Regions from separate parts of the Rhizobium sp. BR 362 genome, predicted to be linked through region 2. Evidence: riboswitches for the same ligand, from Rfam matches in the RefSeq annotation. Region 2 holds a riboswitch; the other holds the start of a gene.

Region 1 (3,855 bases), on a different contig from region 2:
GTTAGACCCAATATTCCAAGCTTCAAACGCAACCCCGGTAATCGGCTAATCGTTGTTCTTCACGGGCGACCAATTGCGCCGGGCAAAGATGAAAGGGTGCAGCGGTTCCGCGAAAAGCTGAACCGCTTCGGCCAGCTTTAGTTCAGCGTCCGCAGCAGGTTGGGCGTATCCAGCGAAAAGGCGGGGATTTTGACGTGGAAGAGCTTTCCGTCGTCCGTCTCCATCTGGTAATGGCCGAACATCATGCCCGAGGGCGTATCGAGCGGGCAGCCCGAGGAATATTCATAGGTATCGCCGGGCTGCAGTCTCGGCTGCTCGCCCACAACGCCGGGTCCGGTAACCTCGTCCACGATGCCATTCTGATCGGTGATGTGCCAATAGCGCGTCACCAGCCGGACGGAGATCGTCGAATGGTTGGAAATGACGATGCGGTAACCCCAGACGTAACGATCGTCTTCCGGATCGGATTGCTCCTCCAGATAAAAGGGTTCGACGACAACTTCGATGTCGTGTGTTAGTGCGCGATACATGCCTGACACCTTGGTCACTACTCCGAAACGTCGCACGCCCAAACGAACGCACAAAGGACGCTCCAGCATTTAAGTCTAGGGCACCTTATCCGCTTTCTATGATCCCACGGAAAGCGGGATACTTAGGGGTATCCTATAAAGCGACCTGTTCCGTCAAGGAATGGATTGGTGGAAACGCCTTTCACGGATTAAGCCATTCGGATTTTCAGATGTTATGACTAACTCTAAAGGTTAATCGTCCGCGGTCGAAAGTATAGGCGCAAAGTCTGTTTTCAAGATGCGTAAGCCCGCCCAAACAATATTCGGGCGGGCTGGGGTAGAACGTCAGGCAGAAACCTGCGCCAGCGCGCGGGCGAAATCCTCGACCAGGTCCTCGCTGTCCTCGATCCCGGCGGAAAAACGCACCGTTCCCGGGGAAATGCCGAGTTCGGCGCGGGCTTCGTCGGTGAGATTTTTGTGCGTCGTGGTGGCGGGATGGGTGATCAGGCTCTTGGAGTCGCCGAGATTGTTGGAGATCTTGACGATTTCCAGCGCGTTCTGCAGCTTGAAAGCCGCTTCCTTGCCGCCCTTCAGTTCGAAAGCCACCAGCGTCGAGCCGCCGGTCATCTGCTTGGCGATGATGTCGGCCTGCGGATGGTCCTTGCGGCCGGGATAGATCACCTTGCCGACCGTGCTCTGCTCGGCGAGGAAATCGGCGACCCTGGCTGCGTTCTGCGTCTGCTGTTTGACGCGCAGCGGCAGCGTTTCGATGCCCTTCAGCAGCGTCCAGGCCGTGAACGGCGACATGGCCGGGCCGGTATGGCGGAAATAATCGTGCAGGTTCTCGTCGATCCATTTTTTGTCGGAAAGGATGACGCCGCCGAGCGAACGGCCCTGGCCGTCGATGTGCTTGGTGGCGGAGTAGACGACGATGTGCGCACCGAGTTCCAAAGGCTTCTGGAACAGCGGCGTGGCAAAGACGTTGTCGACCACGACCTTGGCGCCGATCTGATTGGCAAGTTTGGCGACGGCGGCGATATCGACCACTTCCAGCGTCGGATTGGTCGGGCTTTCCAGGAAGAAGACCTTGGTATTCGGCTGGATCGCTTTTTCCCAATTCTCGATGAAGCGGCCGTCGACGAGCGTGCATTCGATGCCGTATTTCGGTGCAAGCGTCTCGACAACCCAGCGGCAGGAGCCGAAGAGTGCGCGGGCTGCGACGATATGATCGCCGGCCTTTAGCTGGCAGAGGATGGCGGCGGTAACAGCGGCCATGCCGGAAGCGGTGGCGCGGGCATCTTCGGCACCCTCCAGAGCGCACATGCGCTTTTCGAACATGTCGTTCGTCGGGCTGCCGTAGCGGGCGTAGATGAAGCCGTCTGTCTCACCCTTGAAACGGGCCTCGGCTGCTTCGGACGTGTCGTAGACGAAACCTTGCGTCAGATAGATTGCTTCGGAGGTCTCGCCGAACTGCGAGCGGAGCGTTCCGCCGTGAACGAGCTGGGTTGCGGGGCGCCAAGTCTTGCTCATGCCATCACCACTTTCAAAACAAAAAAACCGGTCGCGAAAGCAGACCGGTTTAACCCCGGTCCTTTTAGCCACTTGTTTAACGTGGCTGCAAGCCGACCGGCCAAATCACCACGGGATAAGTTGCAATACTGCCGTTGACCGCTTGCGTCAATTCCCCGAGTTTGGTTTTGTCTGCGGCAAATTACTGCCCGTGCGTCCGTCGGGATGCGCAAAGGCCGCAGTAAGATTTAGTACGGCGTATAACCCGGCAAGTTTGTTCTCGACTTACTGGGTTATACGCTGGGAAAGAGGCATGATGGCTCGCACTACTGGAATTTTGGCAGATCGCGCCATTGCGGCGCTCTTCGAAGCAGGACGGCTGACGAGCGAAAAAGAACTGGATGTCGATCAGATTCAGCCGGCGAGCCTGGATCTCAGGCTCAGCGCGCATGCTTTCCGTGTCCGCGCCAGCTTTATGCCCGGCCCGTCGCATCTTGTCGCCGACAAGCTCGACCGGCTGAAGCTCCATGTGGTCGATCTCTCGGAAGGCGCGGTGCTGGAAACCGGTTGCGTCTACATCGTGCCGCTGATGGAGCGGCTCGACCTGCCGGCCGATATGTCCGCCTCCGCCAATCCGAAGAGCTCGACCGGCCGTCTGGATATCTTCACCCGCGTCATTACCGACCGTGCGCAGGAATTCGACAAGATTCCGGCCGGCTATTCCGGTCCGCTCTATCTCGAAATCAGCCCGCGCACCTTCCCGATCGTCGTGCGCCGCGGCTCGCGCCTGTCGCAGATCCGCTTCCGCGTCGGCCAGGCCATGCTCTCCGAGCCGGAACTGCTGGCACTGCACGAGAGCGAGACGCTGGTCGCCAGCAAGAAGCCGAATGTCACCGGCGGCGGCATAGCGCTGTCGATCGATCTGGCCGGCGATAAGGAAGGCCTGATCGGCTATCGCGGCAAGCATCACACGGCGGTCGTCGATGTCGACAAGAAGGCCCAGCACGATATCTTCGATTTCTGGGAGCCGCTGTACAGCCGCGGCCGCACCGAACTGATCCTCGATCCCGACGAATTCTATATCCTCGTCTCACGCGAAGCCGTGCATGTGCCGCCGCACTATGCCGCCGAAATGACGCCCTTTGATCCCCTGGTCGGCGAATTCCGCGTTCATTACGCCGGCTTTTTCGACCCCGGCTTCGGCCACGCGCCCGCCGGCGGACGCGGCAGCCGCGCCGTGCTGGAAGTGCGCAGCCACGAAGTCCCCTTCATCCTCGAAGACGGCCAGATCGTCGGCCGCCTGGTCTACGAGCATATGCTGGAACAGCCCTCAAGCCTCTACGGCTCCGGCCTCGGCTCCAACTATCAAGCGCAGGGCCTGAAGCTTTCAAAGCATTTCCGGCTGTGATCGTCTATTTGGCGGCCTTGACAGAGACCGCCAACTGTTGGACACCTCTGAATGTCAGGCGGGTGTAGCTCAATGGTAGAGCAGCAGCTTCCCAAGCTGAATACGAGGGTTCGATTCCCTTCACCCGCTCCAGTTTTTCAATTTGCCTCTATAGACCAGCGGCCTTGCGCAGAGCCTCGTTTATCCGGCTTTGCCAGCCTTCGCCATCCGCCTTGAAAGCTTCGACGACATCCCGGTCCAGGCGAATACTGACAGCAAGCTTGGGATTTTCCGATTTGGGACGCCCGCCTAGATTCTTGCGGATCTCCTCGGTGAGCTCGGGGAATGCTTCCGTAAACGGCTTGGCCTTCCTCAACGCCTCTTCCGTGATCGGCGGATTGTCGGAAACCTCGTCCCAATCCTGCTTCGTATAACCTCGGCCTTCCTTGA
Region 2 (20,483 bases):
TGACCTGATCTCGGCGCAGGCGAACGTCCGCGGCGCGCAAGCGGCCGTCGATCGTGCCTCGCTCGACATGGAATATACCAAGATCACCGCGCCGCTCAGCGGCCGCATCGACCGGCGCCTGATTTCGGTCGGCAATCTCGTGCAGGCCGACCAGACCGTTTTGACGACCATCGTTTCGCTCGATCCGATCGATTTCTATTTCGACGTCGACGAGCGCCGCCTGCTTTCCTATGCCGATGAAGCGCGCAAGAACGGCAGCGCCCTGCAGCAGGGCGGCGGCGGCCTCGATGTCACTGTCATGATCGCCGACTCCCGCCAGCAACCGTTCAAGGGCAAGCTCGATTTCGCGGAAAACCGCGTTGACAACCAGACCGGTACGATCCGCGTCCGCGCCCGCTTCCCGAATCCGAATTTCGTTCTGCAGCCCGGCCTGTTCGGGCGCATCCAGGTCGCTGGTTCCAACAGCTACAAGGCAGTGCTCGTTCCTGACGAGGCCATCGGTGCCGATCAGGATCAGCGCGTCGTCTATGTCGTCGGTGCCGATGGCAGCGTGACGCCGAAGTCCGTGCGGCTCGGACCGAAGCTTTACGGCTACCGCGTCATCCGCAGCGGCATGACCGGCGACGAAACCATCGTCGTCAATGGGTTGATACGCATCAGGCCGGGCGTCAAAGTCGCGCCGCAAATGATCCAACTACCCCAGGACGCGACGAACGAAGAGGCGCCGACCCAAGCCTCGGCCCAGGGGTCGGATCAATGAGATTTTCCCATTTCTTCGTCGACCGGCCGATTTTCGCGTCGGTCCTTTCCATCGTGCTGCTGATCGTCGGCGGCATTGCCTATTTCCAGCTTCCGGTCGCGCAGTATCCGGAGGTAGCGCCACCGACGATCGTGGTGCGGACCTCTTATCCAGGCGCCGATTCACAGACCATCGCCGATACGGTGGCAACGCCGATCGAACAGGAGGTCAACGGCGTCGAGGACATGCTCTACATGTCCTCCTATTCGAGCGCCGACGGCTCTATGTCGCTGACCATCACCTTCAAGCTCGGCACCGATCTCGACAAGGCGCAGGTTCTGGTCCAGAACCGCGTCTCCATCGCAGAACCCCGCTTGCCGGACGAAGTCCGCCGCATCGGCATCACCACTGTCAAAAGCTCGCCCGATCTGATGATGGTCGTGCATCTGCTTTCGCCAAGCAATCGCTATGATCAGCTCTATATCTCCAACTACGCCCGCACGCGCATCCGCGACCTTCTCGTCAGGCTCGACGGCGTCGGCGACGTGCAGCTCTTCGGCGAGCGTCAATATTCCCTGCGCATCTGGCTCGACCCGGAAAAGCTTGCCGCCTATGGCATGACCGCCGGCGACATCGTCCAGGCATTGCGGGATCAGAACGTGCAAGTCTCGGGCGGCGCGATCGGCGGCCCGCCGATTTCGGGTACCAACGCCTTTCAATATACGGTGACGACCCAGGGGCGTTTTTCCGACGCGCGGCAATTCCGCTATGTCATCGTCAAGGCGACGGATAGCGGCCGGCTCGTGCAGTTGCAGGATGTGGCGCGTATCGAACTCGGCGCGCAGGACTATGTTACCAACAGCTATCTGAACGGCGCTCCTGCCGTTGCGCTCGGCATCTTTTCGCGGCCGGGCACCAATGCGCTCGCCGCCGCCGCGGATATCCAGAAGACGATGAAGGATCTGGCACAGGATTTCCCCCAGGGCCTCGAATACCGCATCGTCTACAATCCGACGGAATTCATCTCGGAATCGATCAACGAGGTCTACAAGACCATCTTCGAGGCAGCGCTCCTCGTCGCCATCGTCGTGCTGGTCTTCCTGCAATCCTGGCGAACGGCGATCATTCCGATCGTCGCCATCCCGGTGTCGCTGATCGGTACCTTCGCCTTTCTGCTCGCCTTCGGCTTCTCGCTGAACATGCTGACGCTATTCGGCCTGGTGCTTGCCATCGGCATCGTTGTCGACGATGCGATCGTCGTCGTCGAAAACGTCGAGCGCAATCTCGCGCTCGGAATGACGCCGAAAGAGGCCTCGCACGTGACCATGAACGAGGTCGGCACGGCGGTGCTGGCGATTTCGCTGGTGCTTATCGCCGTCTTCCTGCCGACGGCTTTCATTCCCGGCATAACGGGGCAGTTCTACCGGCAGTTCGCAGTGACGATTTCCGTTGCGACGGCGATTTCCTGCCTGAATTCACTAACGCTGTCGCCGGCGATAGCGTCGATCGTGCTGCGCCCGCACGACCACAAGAAATCGACGAACATCTTCTCGCGCTTCGGCCGTGCGCTCGGCAATGGCTTCAACCGTGGTTTCGACCGGATGAGCAGCGGCTATTCCTGGCTCATCAGCCATCTCGTCACGACCTGGGTCGCGCTCGGCTGCGCTCTCATCGTTTTCGTCGGGCTGCTTGGCGCGACTTGGTACATGGCCAAGATCGTGCCACAGGGTTTCGTCCCGACCATGGACCAGGGCTATGCCATCGTCGTCGTACAGCTTCCGGACGGCGCCTCACTCGCACGCACCAACGCGGTCATTCAGAAGGCGACGGAGATCATCAGGAAAACACCGGGCATCGAAAATGCCGTCGCCTTTGCCGGCTTCAACGGCGCGACCTTCACGAATGCCTCGAATTCCGGCGTGATCTTCACGCCCTTCAAATCATTCGAGGAGAGACTGAAGAGCGGCGAGACGGCAAGCAAGATCATCGGTCAGCTCTATGGCAGCCTGCAGGGCATCCAGGAAGCCTTCATCATCGCCATTCCGCCGCCTTCGATCCGCGGCGTCGGCAATTCCGGCGGCTTCAAGATGCAGATCATGGACCGGGAAAATGCCGACATGCGCCGGATTCTCCCGCTTGCCTATCAGCTCATGGGGATCGCCGCCCAGAACAAGGGCGTCAGCGGCGTCTTCACCACCTTCTCGGCCAACAGCCCGCAATATTTCCTGGCGGTCGACCGCGACAAGGCGCGGGCGTTGAACGTGCCGATCCCGAATATTTTCGAGACCTTGTCGATCAATCTCGGCACATCCTATGTCAATGACTTCAACGCCTTTGGGCGCGTCTACCAGGTGCGCGCGCAGGCGGATCAGCAATACCGCATGGATCGAGACGATATTCTCGCTCTGAAGGTTCGATCGGCCACCGGCGCGCTCGTGCCGCTCGGCACGCTGGTCGACATTCAGGATACGACCGGGCCGACGCTCGTTCAGCGCTATAACATGTATGTCTCGGTTCCCCTTCAGGGCAATCCGGGGCCGGGTGTGTCGACCGGCAGCGCGCTCGATACGATGGAGGGACTGGCGAAGAACCTGCTGCCCACGGGCACGACCTTCGAGTGGACCGAGCTCGCCTATCAGGAAAGGAACACCGGCAATACCGCCGTCTACATCTTCGCGCTGTCGGTCATTTTCGTCTTCCTGGCGCTTTCGGCGCAATATGAAAGCTGGATCTTGCCGCTGGCCATCATCCTGATCGTACCGCTGGCAGTGCTGGCTGCGCTCATCGGCGTGCATCTGAGGGGCATGGACAACAATATCCTGACGCAGATCGGCCTCATCGTGCTGATCGGCCTTGCGGCGAAGAACGCGATCCTGATCGTGGAATTCGCCCGCCAGGCGCAGTTGGAGGGCAAGAGCGCCGTCGAAGCGGCGATCGAGGCCAGCCATCTGCGCCTGCGGCCGATCCTGATGACCGCCTTCGCCTTCATCTTCGGCGTCGTGCCGCTGATGATCGCCACCGGTCCCGGTGCAGAAATGCGCCAATCTCTCGGCACAGCGGTCTTTTCGGGCATGCTCGGCGTGACGCTGTTCGGCTTGTTCCTGACGCCTGTCTTCTACGTCGTGCTGCGCAAGCGGCGCAGGCAGGCGGAGGAGGTCGCGACGGAAACGTCAGTCCACGACGCTGCGGCGCAGTGACACCGATCAGAGATGCGGATTGCGCGGCCGGTATTTTTTCACCAGCCGCTGATTGATTTCCTTGGCGCGCGGCATGTTGGCGCTGAGATAGACCGGCGGATCGCCGTCCTTGCAAAGCTCGGCGGCGACTTCGGCGAAAATGGCGTTCAGCACCGTGGCGCCGATTGCGGTCGACGCCGGCCCGACTTTCAAATCACTACCCGGCAGATCGATGATGGCGTCGCCCGGCGGCAGGCCATTGTCGAGGACGATGTCGGCAATATCCGCCAACCGACGGCGGCCATTGGCAATGGCCGCGGAGTAGGCGAGCGAGGTAATGGCGATGACGGTCGCGCCGATCTCGCGGCCATAGTCCGCCGCCTCGATCGGTGCGGCGTTGACGCCGGAATTGGAAGCAATGATCAGCACATCGCCGGGCTGCATGCCGTAACGCTCGAAAATCGGCCGTATCAGACCCTCGGTGCGCTCGTAGACGGAGCTGATGACGGCGCCTTCGTGCAGCATGGCGGAGCCGACCAGCACGGGTATGGTGAAGGCTAGGCCGCCGGCGCGATAATGCACCTCTTCCGCCAGCATGTGCGAATGGCCGGTGCCGAAGACATAGACGCGTCGGTCGGCGCGCGCCGCCGCTGAGATGACACCGGCTGCCTTCGCCATCGGCTCGGCAAGCGTTTCGCGCAAGGTTTCCAGCCGGCCGATGAGGGCGGAGAAATAGCTGTCCGTGACTTCGGTCATTCCGTGCCTCTCTCGTTTGCTGTCTCAGGCCGATGGCTGGCCCGAGATCCATGTTCCGGTGACTTCGATGCCGTCATTGATATGGACGAGATCTGCCCGCGCGCCGGGCGTCAGATATCCACGGTCGGTGAGCCGCAGGAACTGGGCCGGATAGGATGTCGCCATGCGCAGGGCTTCCGCGAGCGGCAATTCGAGCATGTTGACGCCGTAGCGGATAGTCGAAATCATATCGACGTCGGAGCCGGCAAGCGTGCCGTCGTCCAGTGTCAGCTTCGAGCAATAACCACCCTTGGTGCGATAGACCGTGCGGCCGTTCAGAGTGAAGCTCGGAAGGTCGGTGCCGACCAGCGACATGGCGTCGGTGACGAAGAACAGCCGGCCTTCGCCGCGCTTGGCGCGGAGCGCGATGCGCAGGGCTCGGGGATCGACATGGTGACCATCGGCGATGATGCCGCACCAAGGCGAGGGATGGTCGATCGCCGCTCCGACGAGACCCGGCGCGCGATGGCCCATCTGGCTCATGGCGTTGAAAAGATGGGTGACGCCGCGGGCGCCTGCATCGAAGCGAGCGTCCGCGGCTTCCGCAGTGCAGTCGCTGTGGCCGATGCTGACGATGACGCCGCCTTCGTTCAGCGCCTGTACCTGGCGCTCGGTGACCTGCTCGGCCGCCATGGTGACCAGCAGGGTGCCGATCGCCTCACGGGCGCGGATGAAAGTCTTGACATCCTTATCTTCGACCGGGCGCATCAGTTCGGCGAGATGCGCGCCCTTGCGGGCCGGCGCCAGGTGCGGGCCTTCGAGATGCAGGCCGGCGACGCCGCGATTGGCCTTGACGGCCTCGATGGCCGCTTCGATCGCCGCCGACGTGGCGGCTGCGACATCGGTGATAAGGGTCGGCAGCACCGACGTCGTGCCGTAGGGGCGATGCCCCTTGGCAATCATGTACATGGATTCGGCCGAAGGTTCGTCGTTCAGCATGCGGCCGCCGCCGCCGTTCACCTGGGCATCGATGAAGCCGGGGGCGAGGACGCCGCCATTCAGGCGGATGGTCTCGGCATTGTCGGGCACGTCATTTGCGCCGGTGATGGCGTGCACGCGGCCATTGCCGATCACCAGCGCACTGTCTTCATGAAACCGGTCGCCATCGAAGATGCCGGCGCCGGTAAAGACCTTGTAATCCATCACATGGTCTCCGTTACCTTAAGAAGATTAGCCGGCTTATCCGGATCGAAACCCTTGCGCCGCGTCACGGATTCGATGAGGCGATAATAGCAGAGCAGCGACACCAGCGGGTCGATCAGTCCGCTGCCGGTGGTGGGCATGCGAAGGTTGATGCCCGGGAGAGGCGCGTTGGAGAAGGATACCGCCGTGGCGCCAAGCTTCTGCAGGCGTTCCAGCGCCTGGGCGTTGTTGGCAAAGGCTGCATCGTCGGGCGAAAAGGCGACGATCGGGAAGCCCGGCTGCACTAGCCGCATCGGCCCGTGCATCAGCTCGGCAAGCGAAAAGGCTTCAGCATGCAGGCCGGAGGTTTCCTTGGCCTTCAGCGCTGCCTCCAGCGCGATGGCAAAGGCAGGGCCGCGTCCGCCGGTGTAAAGCGATGTTGCATTGAAGAGCACGTCCTCGGCGGCCTTGCCGTCGATCCCCGATGTCGCGGCAAGCGCCTCCGGCAATTTGGCGAGGCCGGCGGCAAGCGCCTGATCTTTCGAGATTGCCGCGGTGACGCCGGCAAGTGCCGCGACGGAGGCAATGAAGGATTTTGTGGCGGCGACGCTTTTTTCCGGGCCGGCATTGAGGCCGAGCACGATATCGGCCTCTTTGGCGAGCGGGCTGTCGGTGACATTGACGACGGCAATCGTCGTGGCGCCGCCCCGCTTGGCGGCGGCCTGCAGCGCGATGATGTCGGGGCTGCCGCCGGATTGCGATACGGTGAAGTGGATGCCGCCCTTCAGGTACAGAGGCGCGCCATAGACCGAGGCGATCGACGGCCCGACCGAGGCGACCGGAATGCCATGGGAAATTTCGAAGAGATATTTGAAGAAGGTGGCTGCGTGGTCGGAAGAGCCGCGCGCCGCCGTGGTGATCACAGACGGGCGGCTGGAGGCGAAGAGTTTTGCAATTTCCGCAAAGACGGACTTTTCTTTCTCAAGCAGGGCCGCGACGACATCCGGCGACTGGCCGGCTTCCGTCAGCATCAGGGATTGGGTCTCGCTCATAGGTCATCTCCAATTCTCAATTCGGCAACGAAATCGTAGGCATCGCCGCGATAATGCGAGCGGGTGTATTCAACGACGCGCTGGTCTTCCAGGCGTGAAATGCGTTCGATCAAGAGCGCCGGCGCCCCGGCTTTGACGTTGAGGATCGACGCGGAGGTCGGATCGAGCGTCACGGCTGTCAGCCGCTGCAGGGCCCGGACCGGCTTGAAGCCGTTTTCAGCCAGCGCATCATAGAGCGAACCCTCTGAAACCGCATCCTCGCCGACAAATTTGATCGGAACGACGGCACGCTCGATGGCGAGCGGCTGGCCGTCCGCCAGGCGCAGACGATCGAGCCGCAGCACAGGCTCGTCGAGGCCGAGCCCGAGCAGGAAGGATTCTTCCGGGGCCGGCGTGCTGATGGTGCACGACAGGATCTTCGCCGCCGGCTCGCGCCCACGCGAGCGCATATCGGCTGAGAAGGAGGAGAGCCGCCAGAGCGGTTGTTCGATGCGCTCGACGCGCTGCGACACGAAAGTACCGCTGCCATGACGCGACTCGATCGCGCCGGAGGCCAGCAGATCACGATAGGCGGTGCGGACCGTGACGCGGCCGACCCGCAAGGCCTCGGCGAGGTCACGCTCGCCCGGCAGAGCCGTTCCCGATTTCAGCAGGCCTTCCTGGATAAGACCGGTCAGCGCCTGCGCCAGGCGCTTGTACAACGGACCGGTCATGGCCTCATCGCGGAGACCACGGCTGTTCAGTTCAGCGATTAAACTGGTTCTATCCATGGGTTCCTTATAGAACCTATCTAGAACCAATCCGCAAGATAAAACTGGTCTATCGGCTAAAATGAATCGCCTGAGCGCTATCTGCGCCCAGGCGATAAGTCCGGGATAGCAGGGTCTTCAGCTCAATTCTTGGTGAAGATGTAGTCCGTTTCCTGTCGCAGCACTTCACCGGGGCGAAGGACGGCGTTCGGGAAGCCCTGGTGGTTGATGGCATCCGGCCAGACCTGAGTTTCCAGGCAGAAACCCGCAAAGGGGCCGATCTTGCGGCCGTCGTGACCGGGAACGGGAACATCCAGCTTGAAACCGGCATAGAACTGCACGCCCGGCTCGGTCGTGCGCACTTCGAGCGAGACGCCGGAATTGACGCTACGCGCCAGCACCACCGAGCGCTTGGCGGTACGCTCGGACGACAGGCAGAAATTATGGTCGTAGAGCGCCTGTTCAGCCCCATCGAAGCGCATCATCGGCGCCATTTCGCGGAAATCGAAAACGGTGTCGGCGACGGGGCGCACTTCCCCCGTCGGCACCTGCTTCTCGTCCGTCGGCGTATAATGATCGGCGGCGATCATGATGTCGTGGCCGAGTGCGTCGTCACGTCCGTCGAGATTGAAATAGGCATGCTGGCAGACATTGGCGAGCGTCGGCTTGTCGGTCGTCGATTCGTAGGTGACCGAGAATTCGCCGTTGCCATGCACCCAATAGGTCGCCTGTATCGTGCAATTGCCGGGATAGCCGGCGCGGCCGTCGGGATCGACGATCTTCAGGACAACGCGGTCGACGGCGTGTTCGACGATCGTCCAGTTGCGCTTGGCGATATTGTCCTTGCCGCCATGCAGATGGGTGACGCCTTTTTCGTTGAGCTCGAGCTGATAATCCTTACCGTCCAGCGTGAAATGGCCGGCGCCGATACGGTTGGCACAGCGGCCAGGCGTCGCGCCGAAATAGGAGGAATGGGCCGGGTAATCGTCGAAATTGTCGAAACCGAGCAAAAGGGCCGGGCTATGGCCATCTAGACGCAGGTCCTGAATGACGGCACCCCAGGTCATGATATGGGCCGTCAGACCACCGCCCGCTATTCTGACGCGATAAACCGTTTCTCCATCGGCCGTCGTTCCGAAAACTTCCCGCTCCAAACTGTCTGTCGTCATATCAGCTCATCCATTCCTGTCGAAATATTCGATGCCAGACCCTGCCCCCATTTTCGCCGGTCCGCAACCGGTTCCCTCGCGAAATTTAGGAGCGGCCGACGGGCGATCAAGCCTTGGTCTGGCTTCGGAGTTGCTACCCTGCGCCGGTAATGTGGAATGCGTGCGACAGGCTGGCGAGTTGGTTTCGTTTGGGCCTGTCAGGAAAGTTCGATTTTGCCGCGATCTTGTGCCAGGCACAAAGATGCGGCATCAACGCAGATTGTCTCAACGCGACAATTCCTTTGTCGCCTTCTCCAAACCGCCGAGCGTCAGAGGATACATCCTTCCGCCAAGCAGGCGGCGGATGATCGAGATCGAGGTGGTATGGCTCCAATAGTCTTCGGGCACGGGATTGAGCCAGACGCATTTGCGGAAATGGCCGGTGATACGGCTGAGCCAGATCTCGCCGGGCTCCTTGTTCCAATGTTCCACCGAGCCGCCGGGATGGGTGACCTCATAGGGGCTCATCGAGGCATCGCCGACGAAAACGACGCGATAGTCGGGGCCGAAGGTGCGGATCAGATCGGTCGTCGCAATGACATCGGCGCGCCGGCGGCGATTGTCCTTCCAGACGCCTTCGTAGAGGCAGTTATGAAAATAGAAATATTCCATGTGCCGGAATTCGGCGCGGGCTGCGGAGAATAGTTCCTCGACCACGCGGATATGATCGTCCATCGAGCCGCCGACATCGAAGAACATCAGCAGTTTGACGGCATTGCGCCGCTCCGGCCGGGTCTGGACGTCGAGATAGCCGTGCTCGGCGGTGGAGCGGATCGTGCCGGATAGGTCGAGCTCTTCGGCCGCCCCTTCGCGCACCCAGCGGCGGAGCCGTTTCAGAGCGACCTTGATGTTACGGGTGCCGAGCTCGACGCTGTCATCGAGATTTTGAAATTCGCGGCGATCCCAGACTTTTGCAGCCTTGCGGTGACGGGAGGCTTTCTGGCCGATTCGCACGCCTTCCGGATTGTAGCCATAGGCGCCGAACGGCGAAGTGCCGGCCGTACCGATCCATTTCGAGCCGCCCTGGTGCCGGCCCTTCTGCTCTGCAAGGCGCTGACGCAGCGTCTCCATCAGCTTTTCGAAGCCGCCGAGCGCCTCGACCAGCTTCTTTTCCTCGTCCGTCAGATGTCTTTCGGCGAGCTTGCGCAGCCATTCATCGGGGATGACGGCCAGCTCGGCCGGCTCGGCGTCACCGCCGAGGGTCTCGACGCCGCGAAAATAATCGGCAAAGACCTGGTCGAAACGGTCGATGAAACGCTCATCTTTGATCAGCGCCGTGCGCGCCAGATAATAGAAGGCCTCGACATCGTAGTCGGCGATCCCTTCTTCCATCCCTTCCAGAAGCGACAGGAATTCCCGGAGCGTCACCGGAACCTTCGCTTCCTTCAGCTTCAGGAAGAAGGGAATGAACAAGCTCAGAACCTCTCTTGGCCGATCTCCTCGAGATCATAGGGCGTCGTCTGGTAGATCTCATTGATCCAGTTGCCGAAGAACAGATGCGCATGGCTGCGCCAACGGTTCTGTGGCGCAATGTCCGGGTCGTTATGCGGGAAATAGTTATGCGGCATCTTGATCGGCACGCCCGCATTCACGTCCCGAAAATATTCGTCGGCCAGCGAGGTGGAATCATACTCCACGTGATTGAACATGTAGAGCCGGTTGCAGGCCTGCTCGTGGACGAGGCAAACGCCCATCTCGCTCGAATCCATCAGTATCTGCAGTCCCGGCACCTTTTCGATATCGGCGCGGCGCACTTCCGTCCAGCGCGAGACCGGAATGGCGAAATCATCCGAGAAGCCGTTGAGATAGACCGAGGACGGCTTCAGGTTCTGGTGGCGATAAACGCCAAAGGCTTTTTCCTTCAGCGTATATTTCGGCACCTTATGGAAATGATAGGCAGCCGCCATAGCGCCCCAGCAGACATTCATAGTCGAATGAACGTTGGTTGCCGTCCAGTCGAAGATCTGCTGCATCTCGTTCCAGTAGGTGACCTCCTCATAGTCCAGCAGCTCGATCGGCGCGCCGGTGATGATGAAGCCGTCGTACTTGCGGTGCTTCACCTCCTCCCAGGTCTCGTAGAAGGCGAGCAGATGCTCTTCCGAAGTATTCTTTGCCTTGTGGCCGCCGACGCGGATCAGCGAGAATTCCACCTGCAGCGGCGAGGCGCCGACGAGGCGCGCCATCTGTACCTCGGTCTTGATCTTGTTCGGCATGAGATTGAGAAGCCCGATCTGAAGGGGGCGGATATCCTGCCGGATCGCCACCGTTTCGGTCATCACCCGCACGCCCTCGCTCTGGAGGGCTTCAAACGCGGGCAGCGTATCGGGAATCTTGATGGGCATCGTTATCACTCGACCAAAAACAAAAAACCGGCCGCGATAAGAATCGCTACCGGTCCGCACGCGGCCCTTTAGCGACTTTTTTAACGTGGCTGCAAGCCGGCCGGCCAAATCACCACGGGAGAAATTCAATAGACCTGACATCTCGGCCGGTCAATGGGCAAGCGTCGAAGGAAGGCTGGCGGCCGCGCCCTGATGTCGGATGCGGCCTACAGATGTTCAAGCAGGGCTTCCATGCCATAGCCGAGCCGCTGCTTGGCGGCCTCGATCGGCAGCCAGAAGAAGCGAAAGGCAATCGGGCTGCTACCGTCGAAAGGCGTCATTTCGTAGTGGAGCCAAGTGGCGGGCGCTGTCTGGGAGATACGGCAGCGGAAATAGTGCCGCTGGTGATGATGCTCGCGGCCGTTCTTTTCGAAGCGGTAGTCGTGGAGGCCGAGCGGATGGAGTTCGTCCGGCGCAAAACCGGTCTCCTCCTCGAATTCGCGCGCCGCCGCCGCTACAATATCCTCACCGGATTCGACAGTGCCGCCGGGAACCTGGAGCTGGACAGCGGGAAAATCTGGCTCATCGAATACCAGCAGGTGCCGGTCGCGCACCGCGTAGATCAAGACCTTCACGGCATCCGGCCGCATTATTTCCCCTGCCCGCGCGCGATAAAAGCCAGCCGCTCGAAGAGATGGACGTCCTGCTCGTTCTTCAGCAAGGCTCCGTGCAGCTTTGGCAGTGCGCTCTTCGCATCGGCACGCAGTGGGGCGGGATCGACGTCGTCGGCGACGAGGAGGCGGATCCAATCGAGCGCTTCGGAGGTCGAGGGCTTTTTCTTCAGCCCCGGCACATCGCGGATCTCGAAAAATTGCGTGAGTGCGGCCCGCACCAGCGTCTGCTTGATGCCGGGATAGTGCACCTCGACGATACGCGTCAGCGTTTCGGCATCGGGGAAGCGGATGTAATGGAAGAAGCAGCGGCGCAGGAAAGCATCCGGCAGCTCCTTTTCATTGTTCGAGGTGATGATGACGATCGGCCTGACCGCGGCGCGGATCGTTTCGCCGGTCTCATAGACATGGAACTCCATGCGGTCGAGTTCCTGCAGCAGATCGTTCGGGAATTCGATGTCGGCCTTGTCGATCTCATCAATTAGCAGCACGCATTTCTCTGGTGCCGTAAAAGCCTGCCAGAGCTTGCCTTGGCGGATGTAATTCCTGACGTCATTGACGCGCGCATCGCCCAACTGGCTGTCGCGCAGGCGCGAGACGGCATCGTATTCGTAAAGGCCCTGCTGCGCCTTCGTGGTCGATTTGATATTCCATTCGATGAGGTCGAGGCCGAGGGCAGTGGCGACCTGGCGCGCCAGTTCCGTCTTGCCGGTTCCCGGCTCGCCCTTTACCAAAAGCGGACGTTCCAGCCGAATTGCGGCATTGACGGCGACCATCAAATCCTTGTCGGCAATATAGTCTGCAGTGCCGTGAAATTGCATTGGAAGGCTTTCATCAATCTTTGAGGCGCAAGCTAGTCCTTGGTCTTATTCGGTTCAAGGCATGAAACGGTGTATATACCGAACGTGATCACGCTGATGTATCGCATGGATGGACATGTGAGCAGGTCATGATTAACTGGGAATTAAGTGCGTTGCAGGGACGTGTTGATGGCAGTTGAAACGCAAGCCAAGTCGAACATCGAGGGAGCTGACCGGGTCGGATACGACTTCAGCGTCCTTTATCGGCTGCGCATGATGTTTTCCGCTTTTTGGTATTCGGCGGTACGCATCAAGATCATTTCTCTCACGATTGCCTTGTTCGTGATCATCATTGTGACGGCCTATGTCCAGGTTCTGCTGAACAATTGGAATGCGCCGTTTTATGATTCACTCGCGCGGCGCGATACTGCCGCGTTTTTCCATCAGCTTGGCGTCTTCGGCATCATCGCCGGCCTGCTTCTGGTCCTCAATGTCGTGCAGGCATGGCTTAATCAGATGACTGCGCTTTATATGCGCGAAGGCCTTGCGCGTGACCTCGTCGATCAATGGCTGCAGGCTAAACGCGCGCTTCGTCTCGCCTCTTCCGGCCTGATCGGCGTCAATCCGGACCAGCGGCTGCACGAGGATGCCCGCAATCTTGCCGAAAGCACGACAGGGCTCGCGATCGGCCTGGTGCAGGCGACCATCCTGCTGTTCAGCTTCATCGGCGTGCTCTGGGAACTCTCCAGCGGCATGGTCTTCAATTTCAAGGGCATGAGCTTCTCCATCCCCGGCTATATGGTCTGGGCGGCCATCATCTATGCCGGTTCTGCCTCGTTCCTGAGCCAGTTCGTCGGCCGCCGGCTGGTGCGGCTGAATGCCGATCGTTATTCGAAGGAAGCCGAGCTGCGCTTTGCGCTGATGCACGCCAACGAGCATATGCCGGCGATCACCATTGCCGGCGGCGAGGAGAATGAGCGCCGGCGGATCAATCTCGATATCTCCGCCGTGCTTGCCGTCATCCGTCAGCTCGCCATTGCCAATACCAATCTCACCTGGGTTTCGGCCGGTTATGGCTGGCTGGTGCTGATCATTCCGATCCTGGTGGCTGCGCCCGCCTATTTCTCCGGCGGGCTGACCATCGGCCAGTTGATGGTGGCGGTCGGCGCTTTCAACCAGGTCAATACTGCCTTGCGCTGGTATGTCGCCAATTTTGGCCCGATCGCGGAATGGCGCGCTACGCTGATGCGCGTCACCGATTTTCGCCAGGCGTTGACGGAGATGGATGACGGTAAGGTCATGCCGCATACCATTGCTTTCGATCACGCGGCGCCCGGTAAAATGGTCTGGACGGACATGGAGATTTCGACCAAGACCAGCGAGGATGCCATCGAGAACGGTTTCCGTATCCGCGAAGGCACGGTGACGATCGCCGCCGGCGAGCACATCATGGTCAATGGCGACCATGGCGTGAACCGCAGGCTGCTGTTCCAGTCGCTGGCGCATCAATGGAATTGCGGCGCCGGCAAGATCAGCCTGCCGCCGATGGAAGACATGCTGTTCATGCCGCATACGCCCTATGTACCGGGCGGCACGCTGCGCGAAGCGATCTGCTTTCCCGAGGATCGGGATGCCTATGACGAAGCCGCCGTCGAGGCAGCAATGGATAAAGTCGGCCTTAGCCGCCTGAAGAGCCGGCTCGATACGCAGGCGCGCTGGGACCGGCTGCTGGACAATGACGAGCAAAAGGCGCTCGCCTTCGCGCATTTGCTGCTGGCGCAGCCGAAATGGATCATCCTCGATGAAGTGATGGAAGGCCTGGAACCGGATATTCAGGCCAAGTTCTCGGCACTGCTGACGGAGTTCACCGACGCCGCCGTCATTTATATCGGCCGCTCCGAAGCCTATCTTCAGGCAATGTCGCCACGCGTCCTACATCTTCAGGCGCTGGTGCCGCACGAGGAAGTCGTTGCCGAAGTCGTGCCCCCGGCGGCCGTGATACGGGATGCGAGCCCCAAGAGAGCGAATTCGCCGTCGCGGTAGTAACCTCTGTCAGGAATGTCCCGCAGATTTCTTGGGGCGGCCGCCCTTGGCGCCGTTTGCACGGCTTGCCGCGATTTTAGCAGGCGAGCGGGATTGGCCTCCACGGCGCTGGGCTTCCATAAATGCTTTTGTGCCGAATATCCCGTTCATCAGACCGGTAATCGTGTAGTCGGCGTCGAGACTTTCCCAGTGCAGTGCTGTCTCCCCTAAAAGCTCCACTTCGGCCAACTGCGCAGCGGTCGCCTCTTCCAAACCCTCTAAGGAGCGGGCCGGGAACATAAAGGACGCCCCGTTTGTAAATTCAACGACGATGCGTTCCGAAAGACCATCGAAACGCACGGAAAGTGGAATAGGCCTTTCGACTCGTTCTGCCTCCCAACGCTGCTTTGCTCGGGCCAATTCCGCGTCAGTGACCTCAACCATGATACTTTCTCCAGGTATCGAGGAATAATTGCTGGTTTGCTTCTATTGTAGCGACCGCCCGGCGGACGTCTCTATCGGACATTCCGCCTTGAGTGATTACGGTTAGGGTGACAATATCGATCCGAGCTTCCCCTTCGCCGACAACATGAGCATGAGGAGGTTCGTGATCAGCCGTGTAAATGACGAACCGCATTCCATGCTGACGAAGCACTGTGACCATCAGAGAAAATAACCTAACAACTTGGGTATTTCAAGCGTTCAGCAAGCGCATCTGCCGAATTGTAATTCCGCCAAGACTCCAAACAAAAACGCCCCATCCATAAGGACAGGGCGTTTCCCATGAAACGATAGACCGTTCTCTCAGTCCTTGGCGCGCTCGACGTAGGAATTGTCTTCCGTGGCGATGACGACGCGGGTGCCGGCGTTGATGTGCGGCGGCACCATGGTGCGCACGCCGTTCGACAGCATGGCAGGCTTGTAGGAGGACGATGCCGTCTGGCCCTTCACGACCGGTTCCGTTTCGGTGATTTCCAGCGTGACATGGCGCGGCAGTTCGATGGCGAGCGGAACGCCTTCATGGATCGACAGGATGCAGGTCATGCCTTCCTGGAGATAGGCCTTCTGGTCGCCCATGGTTTCGGCGTCGACGACGACCTGATCGTAGGTGGCCGGGTTCATGAAGTGGAAGCCTTCGCCGTCTTCATAGAGATACTGGAAGTTCACATCTTCGACGAAGGCGCGCTCGACCTGCTCGGTGGTGCGCCAGCGCTCGGACACCTTCACGCCATCGACGATGCGGCGCATGTCGACCTGGGTGACCGGCGTGCCCTTGCCCGGATGAAAGTTCTGAGCGGTAAGAACGACGTAGAGTTTGCCGTCGACGTCGAGAACGTTGCCCTTGCGGACTGAAGAGGCGATGACCTTGACCATAAGACTTCCTTGTAACTCGGCCTGTCGCGTCGTAGAGGACTGTCGAAATGCACCTCGCGACGCAGCTATTGTTTGCTTGGGGGCGCAACTACCCTAAATCAGTGGAAATAGCCACCCCCATACCCGGCGATCCCGAGAAGAAAGCGCGCAATGGAGCCAACGAGCAGCAAAGCGTCCCCCTGGTGGACCCGCAGCGTGCATGCGGACCGGCGGCCATTCCTCATCGGCCGCAATGCCATCCAGGCGGCGCTGCGCGAATTCTTCGCCCGCAATGGTTTCATCGAAGTCGACACGCCGACGCTGCAGGTGTCGCCGGGCAACGAGGCACATCTTCATGCCTTCGCCACCGAGGCGCTGACGACGGATGGCCAGAAAGCGCCTTTCTATCTCCACACCTCGCCGGAGTTCGCCTGCAAGAAGCTGCTGGCCGCCGGCGAGGAGCGCATTGCCTGCTTCGCCCATGTCTATCGCAACCGCGAGCGCGGACCGCTGCACCATCCGGAATTCACCATGCTGGAATGGTATCGGGCGGGCGAGACCTATGAGACGCTGATGACCGATTGTGCTGCGCTGCTGGCGCTGGCGGCGGAGACGGTCGGAGCGAAGACACTCAGCTATCGCGGCGCCGAAACTGACCCGTTCCTTACGCCGGAACGCATCAGTGTTGCCGCCGCCTTCGAACGCTATGCCGGCATCGATCTGCTGGGCTCGGTCGGCCTCGACGGATCGACGGATCGCGACTATCTGGCGGCCGAGATGCAGCGTATCGGCATGCGCGTTGCAAAGGACGATCACTGGCCGGATCTTTTCAGCCGCGTGCTGGTCGAAAAGGTCGAGCCCTATCTCGGCTTCGGCCGGGCGACGATCCTCGACGAATATCCGGTCTCGGAAGCTGCCCTTGCCCGACCTTCGGCGCGCGATCACCGGGTGGCCGAACGCTTCGAACTCTATGCCTGCGGTGTCGAGCTCGCCAATGCTTTCGGCGAACTCACCAATCCCGACGAGCAGCGGCGGCGGTTCGGGATCGAGATGGCGGAAAAGATGCGCATCTATGGCGAAAGCTATCCGCTGGACGAGGAATTTCTCGAAGCCCTTGCCGCCATGCCGGAGGCGAGCGGCATAGCGCTCGGCTTCGACCGGCTGGTGATGTTGGCGACCGGTGCCTCGCGGATCGAACAGGTGCTCTGGGCGCCCGTTTCGGAGTTTGGTTCATGAACGTGATGCGCCCGATCAGAAATGTCGACGACCTAGCACAGGCCGGTTTGATCGATGCCGGTGAGGCTCTGTCGCTGGAGGCGGTTGCCGAGCGCTATGCCATTGCTCTGACCTCGACCATGGCAAAGCTGATCGACCGCAGCGACCCTGCCGATCCCATCGCCCGGCAATTCGTGCCTGACATCGCCGAACTCCTCGCCACGCCGGAAGAGCGGATCGATCCGATTGGCGATCACGCCCATAGTCCCGTTGAGGGTATCGTCCATCGCTATCCCGACCGCGTGCTGCTGAAGGCGGTGCATGTCTGCCCGGTCTATTGCCGCTTCTGTTTCCGCCGCGAAATGGTCGGACCGCAGGGCCTCGGCACACTGGACGCGGCGGCGCTCGACGCCGCCTTTGCCTATATCCGCGATCACCGGGAAATCTGGGAGGTCATCTTGACCGGCGGCGATCCGCTGGTGCTGTCGCCGCGCCGGCTGGAGGAGATGCTGAGTGCGCTCGCCGATATCGAGCATGTGAAGATCGTCCGCTTCCATACCCGCGTGCCGGTTGTCGATCCCCTGAAGATCGATGGGGCGCTGATCGCGGCACTGAAAGCGAGCGGCAAGACCATTTATGTGGCGCTGCATGCCAACCACCCGCGCGAGCTGACCGCCGAGGCGCGTGCCGCCTGTGCGCGGCTTGTCGATGCGGGCATCGTGCTCGTCAGCCAGTCCGTGTTGCTGAAGGGCGTCAATGACGATCCGGATGTGCTGGCGGCGCTGATGAAGGCTTTCGTCGAGACGCGGATCAAGCCCTATTACCTGCATCACCCCGATCTTGCCCCCGGCACCAGTCATTTCCGGCTGACGATAGCCGAGGGGCAGAAGATCGTCGCGGCACTGCGCGGCCGCATTTCCGGCCTCTGCCAGCCGACCTACATCCTCGATATCCCGGGCGGCCATGGCAAGGCAGATATCGGCCGAAACGCCGTCCGCGAGATCGGCGAAGGCTGCTATTCCATTTCGGACTATCGCGGTGGCGAGCATATCTATCCGCCGGCGGATTAAGGTCTGCTCCCCGCCCGCTTTTTCTACTTCAGCGTGTCCGAAACCCCGCGTTTGTAAATGAACTTTGCTGGAAAATTTGGCACATTAACCTTGGTGTCAAGTACCGTTTTCCGCACATCAACCCGTCTAGGTTTTAGAAATTACAAATATTATCCTGTAAACGACAGGTTATATGGTTTAGATATCGTAAATTTATTTTAGACAAATATAAAAGATAAGATTTTCTTGCTAAGTATTGCCTGGTTATATTTACCACGTCGCTTAGCGGAATGTTCTAATTTCCCTGTTACTTCTCGGCTCAGGATAAGACGGCGTTGCTGCCGTCGTGTTTACGATTGCCTGGAGGAACTACAAGATGAATGAGACGATTCGCGATTTGCTGGCCAAGTTTGGTGCGCTCCCCGTTACGATGGATCAGATAGCTGACGATGCCGATCTCTATGCGGCCGGACTGTCTTCCTTTGCATCGGTGCAGCTCATGCTCGGCATCGAAGAAGCCTTCGACATCGAATTTCCCGACAATCTGCTGAACCGCAAATCCTTTGCCAGCATCGTTGCCATCGAAAAGACGGTCGGCATGATCCTGGACAGCCGAAAGGTTGCCTGATGAACGTCGCGGTCGCTTTGGTTGAAGCCGGAGCCGGAGACACGGCGGCGGTGCGAGCCGCGCGCGTCGCGGCAATCGCCGGCAAATATGCCGATGCAGTCGACGTCGAGGGCAGGTTCCCGCGCGAGGCCGTGGATGCGATGCGCGCCGAAAGGCTGCTGTCGATGCAGATCCCGGCCGATCTTGGCGGCGAAGGTGCATCGACCATTGAAATAGCCGAGCTCTGCTCGATTCTCGGCCAGGCCTGCGCGGCGAGCGCCATGGTCTTCGCCATGCATCAGATCAAGCTGTCGAGCTTGGTCGAACACGGCGCCGGCAGCGAGTGGCACCGCGAGTTCATGCGCCGCATCGCCAAGGAACAGCTTCTGCTGGCATCGGCGACGACGGAAGGCGGCATCGGTGGCAATCTCCGCAACAGCATCTGCGCCATCAGGGTGGAGGGCGACCGTTGCTTCCTCGAGAAGGACGCAACCGTCATCTCCTACGGTGCCCATGCCGACGCGATCCTGATCACCTCGCGCAGCCATGCCGAGGCGGCCTCTTCCGATCAAGTTCTGACCGTCTTCCTGAAAGATCAATACACGCTGGAGCGCACCGTCGAGTGGAACACGCTCGGCATGCGCGGCACCTGCTCCGACGGCTTCCTCTTCAAGGGCGAAGCGCCGGCCGTGCAGATCCTGCCGAAACCGTTCGCCGAGATTGCCGCGCAATCGATGCTGGCAAGCTCGCATCTGCTCTGGAGCGGCGTCTGGTATGGCATCGCAGCCGATGCGGTGGCCCGCGCCCAGGCTTTCGTGCGCGCTGCGGCCCGCAAGTCGCCCGGCACGCAGCCGCCCGGCGCGCTGCGGCTGGCGGAAGTCTCGAGCCTGCTGCAGATGGTGAAATCGAACGTCGTCGCCGGCCTGAAAGTCTATGAAGAGGCCAAGGCCGATGCCGACCGGCTCTCCTCAATGGCGTTTGCCGTCGCCATGAACAACGTCAAGATCGCGTCGTCGGAGATGATCCTGCCGATCATCAACCACGCGATGCTGATCTGCGGCATCATGGGCTACAAGAACGGCACGCCCTACAGCCTCGGCCGCCATTTGCGCGATGCGCATTCCGCTCAACTGATGATCTCGAACGACCGCATTCTCGGCAACACGTCGACCATGTTGCTCGTCCACAAACAAGATGCCAGCCTACTGGGATAATCGTCATGGATATGCAGACCTCGTTTCTCGACCGCCTTTTTGAATCCGGTCTTTTGATCGATACCGGCGTTGATGGCCTTTACGGCCGCAGCGGCCAGTTCGAAGACGTCATTTCCGCCTTCGAGCGCCTGATCGATAAGTTCGGCGGCGCCGATGGTGCCGAAGCCATCCGCTTTCCGCCCGGTATGAACCGCGCCTTCTTCGAAAAGAGCGGGTACATGAAGAGCTTTCCGCAGCTTGCCGGCACGGTGCACAGCTTCTGCGGCAACGAACTCGATCACATGAGCCTCCTGAAGTGCATGGAAGTTGGCGACGACTGGACCAAGGACCAGCAGGCGACCGACATCGTGCTGACGCCGGCGGCCTGCTATCCGCTCTATCCGACGGTGG

What was found. A riboswitch is a leader RNA that binds a small molecule or an ion and turns the genes downstream of it on or off. The one in region 2 is predicted to bind S-adenosylmethionine.
Region 1: another riboswitch for S-adenosylmethionine. It lies ahead of QDY28_RS17435 (O-succinylhomoserine sulfhydrylase); the one in region 2 lies ahead of metA (homoserine O-acetyltransferase MetA).

What each region holds. Positions count from the first base shown of each region.
Region 1 is NZ_JARWGH010000013.1:143-3,997, forward strand. It holds partial or broken gene QDY28_RS17425 (hypothetical protein) at 1-49, shown strand, start outside; gene apaG (Co2+/Mg2+ efflux protein ApaG) at 138-530, opposite strand; gene QDY28_RS17435 (O-succinylhomoserine sulfhydrylase) at 855-2,039, opposite strand; SAM riboswitch at 2,083-2,161, opposite strand; gene QDY28_RS17440 (2'-deoxycytidine 5'-triphosphate deaminase) at 2,332-3,426, shown strand; tRNA gene QDY28_RS17445 (tRNA-Gly) at 3,485-3,558, shown strand; gene QDY28_RS17450 (BrnA antitoxin family protein) at 3,575-3,855, opposite strand, start outside.
Region 2 is NZ_JARWGH010000005.1:145,058-165,540, forward strand. It holds gene QDY28_RS09320 (efflux RND transporter periplasmic adaptor subunit) at 1-760, shown strand, start outside; gene QDY28_RS09325 (efflux RND transporter permease subunit) at 757-3,936, shown strand; gene QDY28_RS09330 (SIS domain-containing protein) at 3,943-4,671, opposite strand; gene nagA (N-acetylglucosamine-6-phosphate deacetylase) at 4,696-5,853, opposite strand; gene QDY28_RS09340 (SIS domain-containing protein) at 5,853-6,884, opposite strand; gene QDY28_RS09345 (GntR family transcriptional regulator) at 6,881-7,654, opposite strand; gene QDY28_RS09350 (aldose epimerase family protein) at 7,777-8,802, opposite strand; gene QDY28_RS09355 (vWA domain-containing protein) at 9,067-10,254, opposite strand; gene metA (homoserine O-acetyltransferase MetA) at 10,257-11,183, opposite strand; SAM riboswitch at 11,232-11,309, opposite strand; gene QDY28_RS09365 (NUDIX domain-containing protein) at 11,390-11,812, opposite strand; gene QDY28_RS09370 (AAA family ATPase) at 11,812-12,654, opposite strand; gene QDY28_RS09375 (ABC transporter ATP-binding protein/permease) at 12,823-14,676, shown strand; gene QDY28_RS09380 (DUF2442 domain-containing protein) at 14,686-15,099, opposite strand; gene QDY28_RS09385 (DUF4160 domain-containing protein) at 15,092-15,319, opposite strand; gene efp (elongation factor P) at 15,460-16,029, opposite strand; gene epmA (EF-P lysine aminoacylase EpmA) at 16,180-17,244, shown strand; gene QDY28_RS09400 (lysine-2,3-aminomutase-like protein) at 17,241-18,293, shown strand; gene QDY28_RS09405 (acyl carrier protein) at 18,649-18,900, shown strand; gene QDY28_RS09410 (acyl-CoA dehydrogenase family protein) at 18,900-20,093, shown strand; gene QDY28_RS09415 (amino acid--[acyl-carrier-protein] ligase) at 20,099-20,483, shown strand, end outside.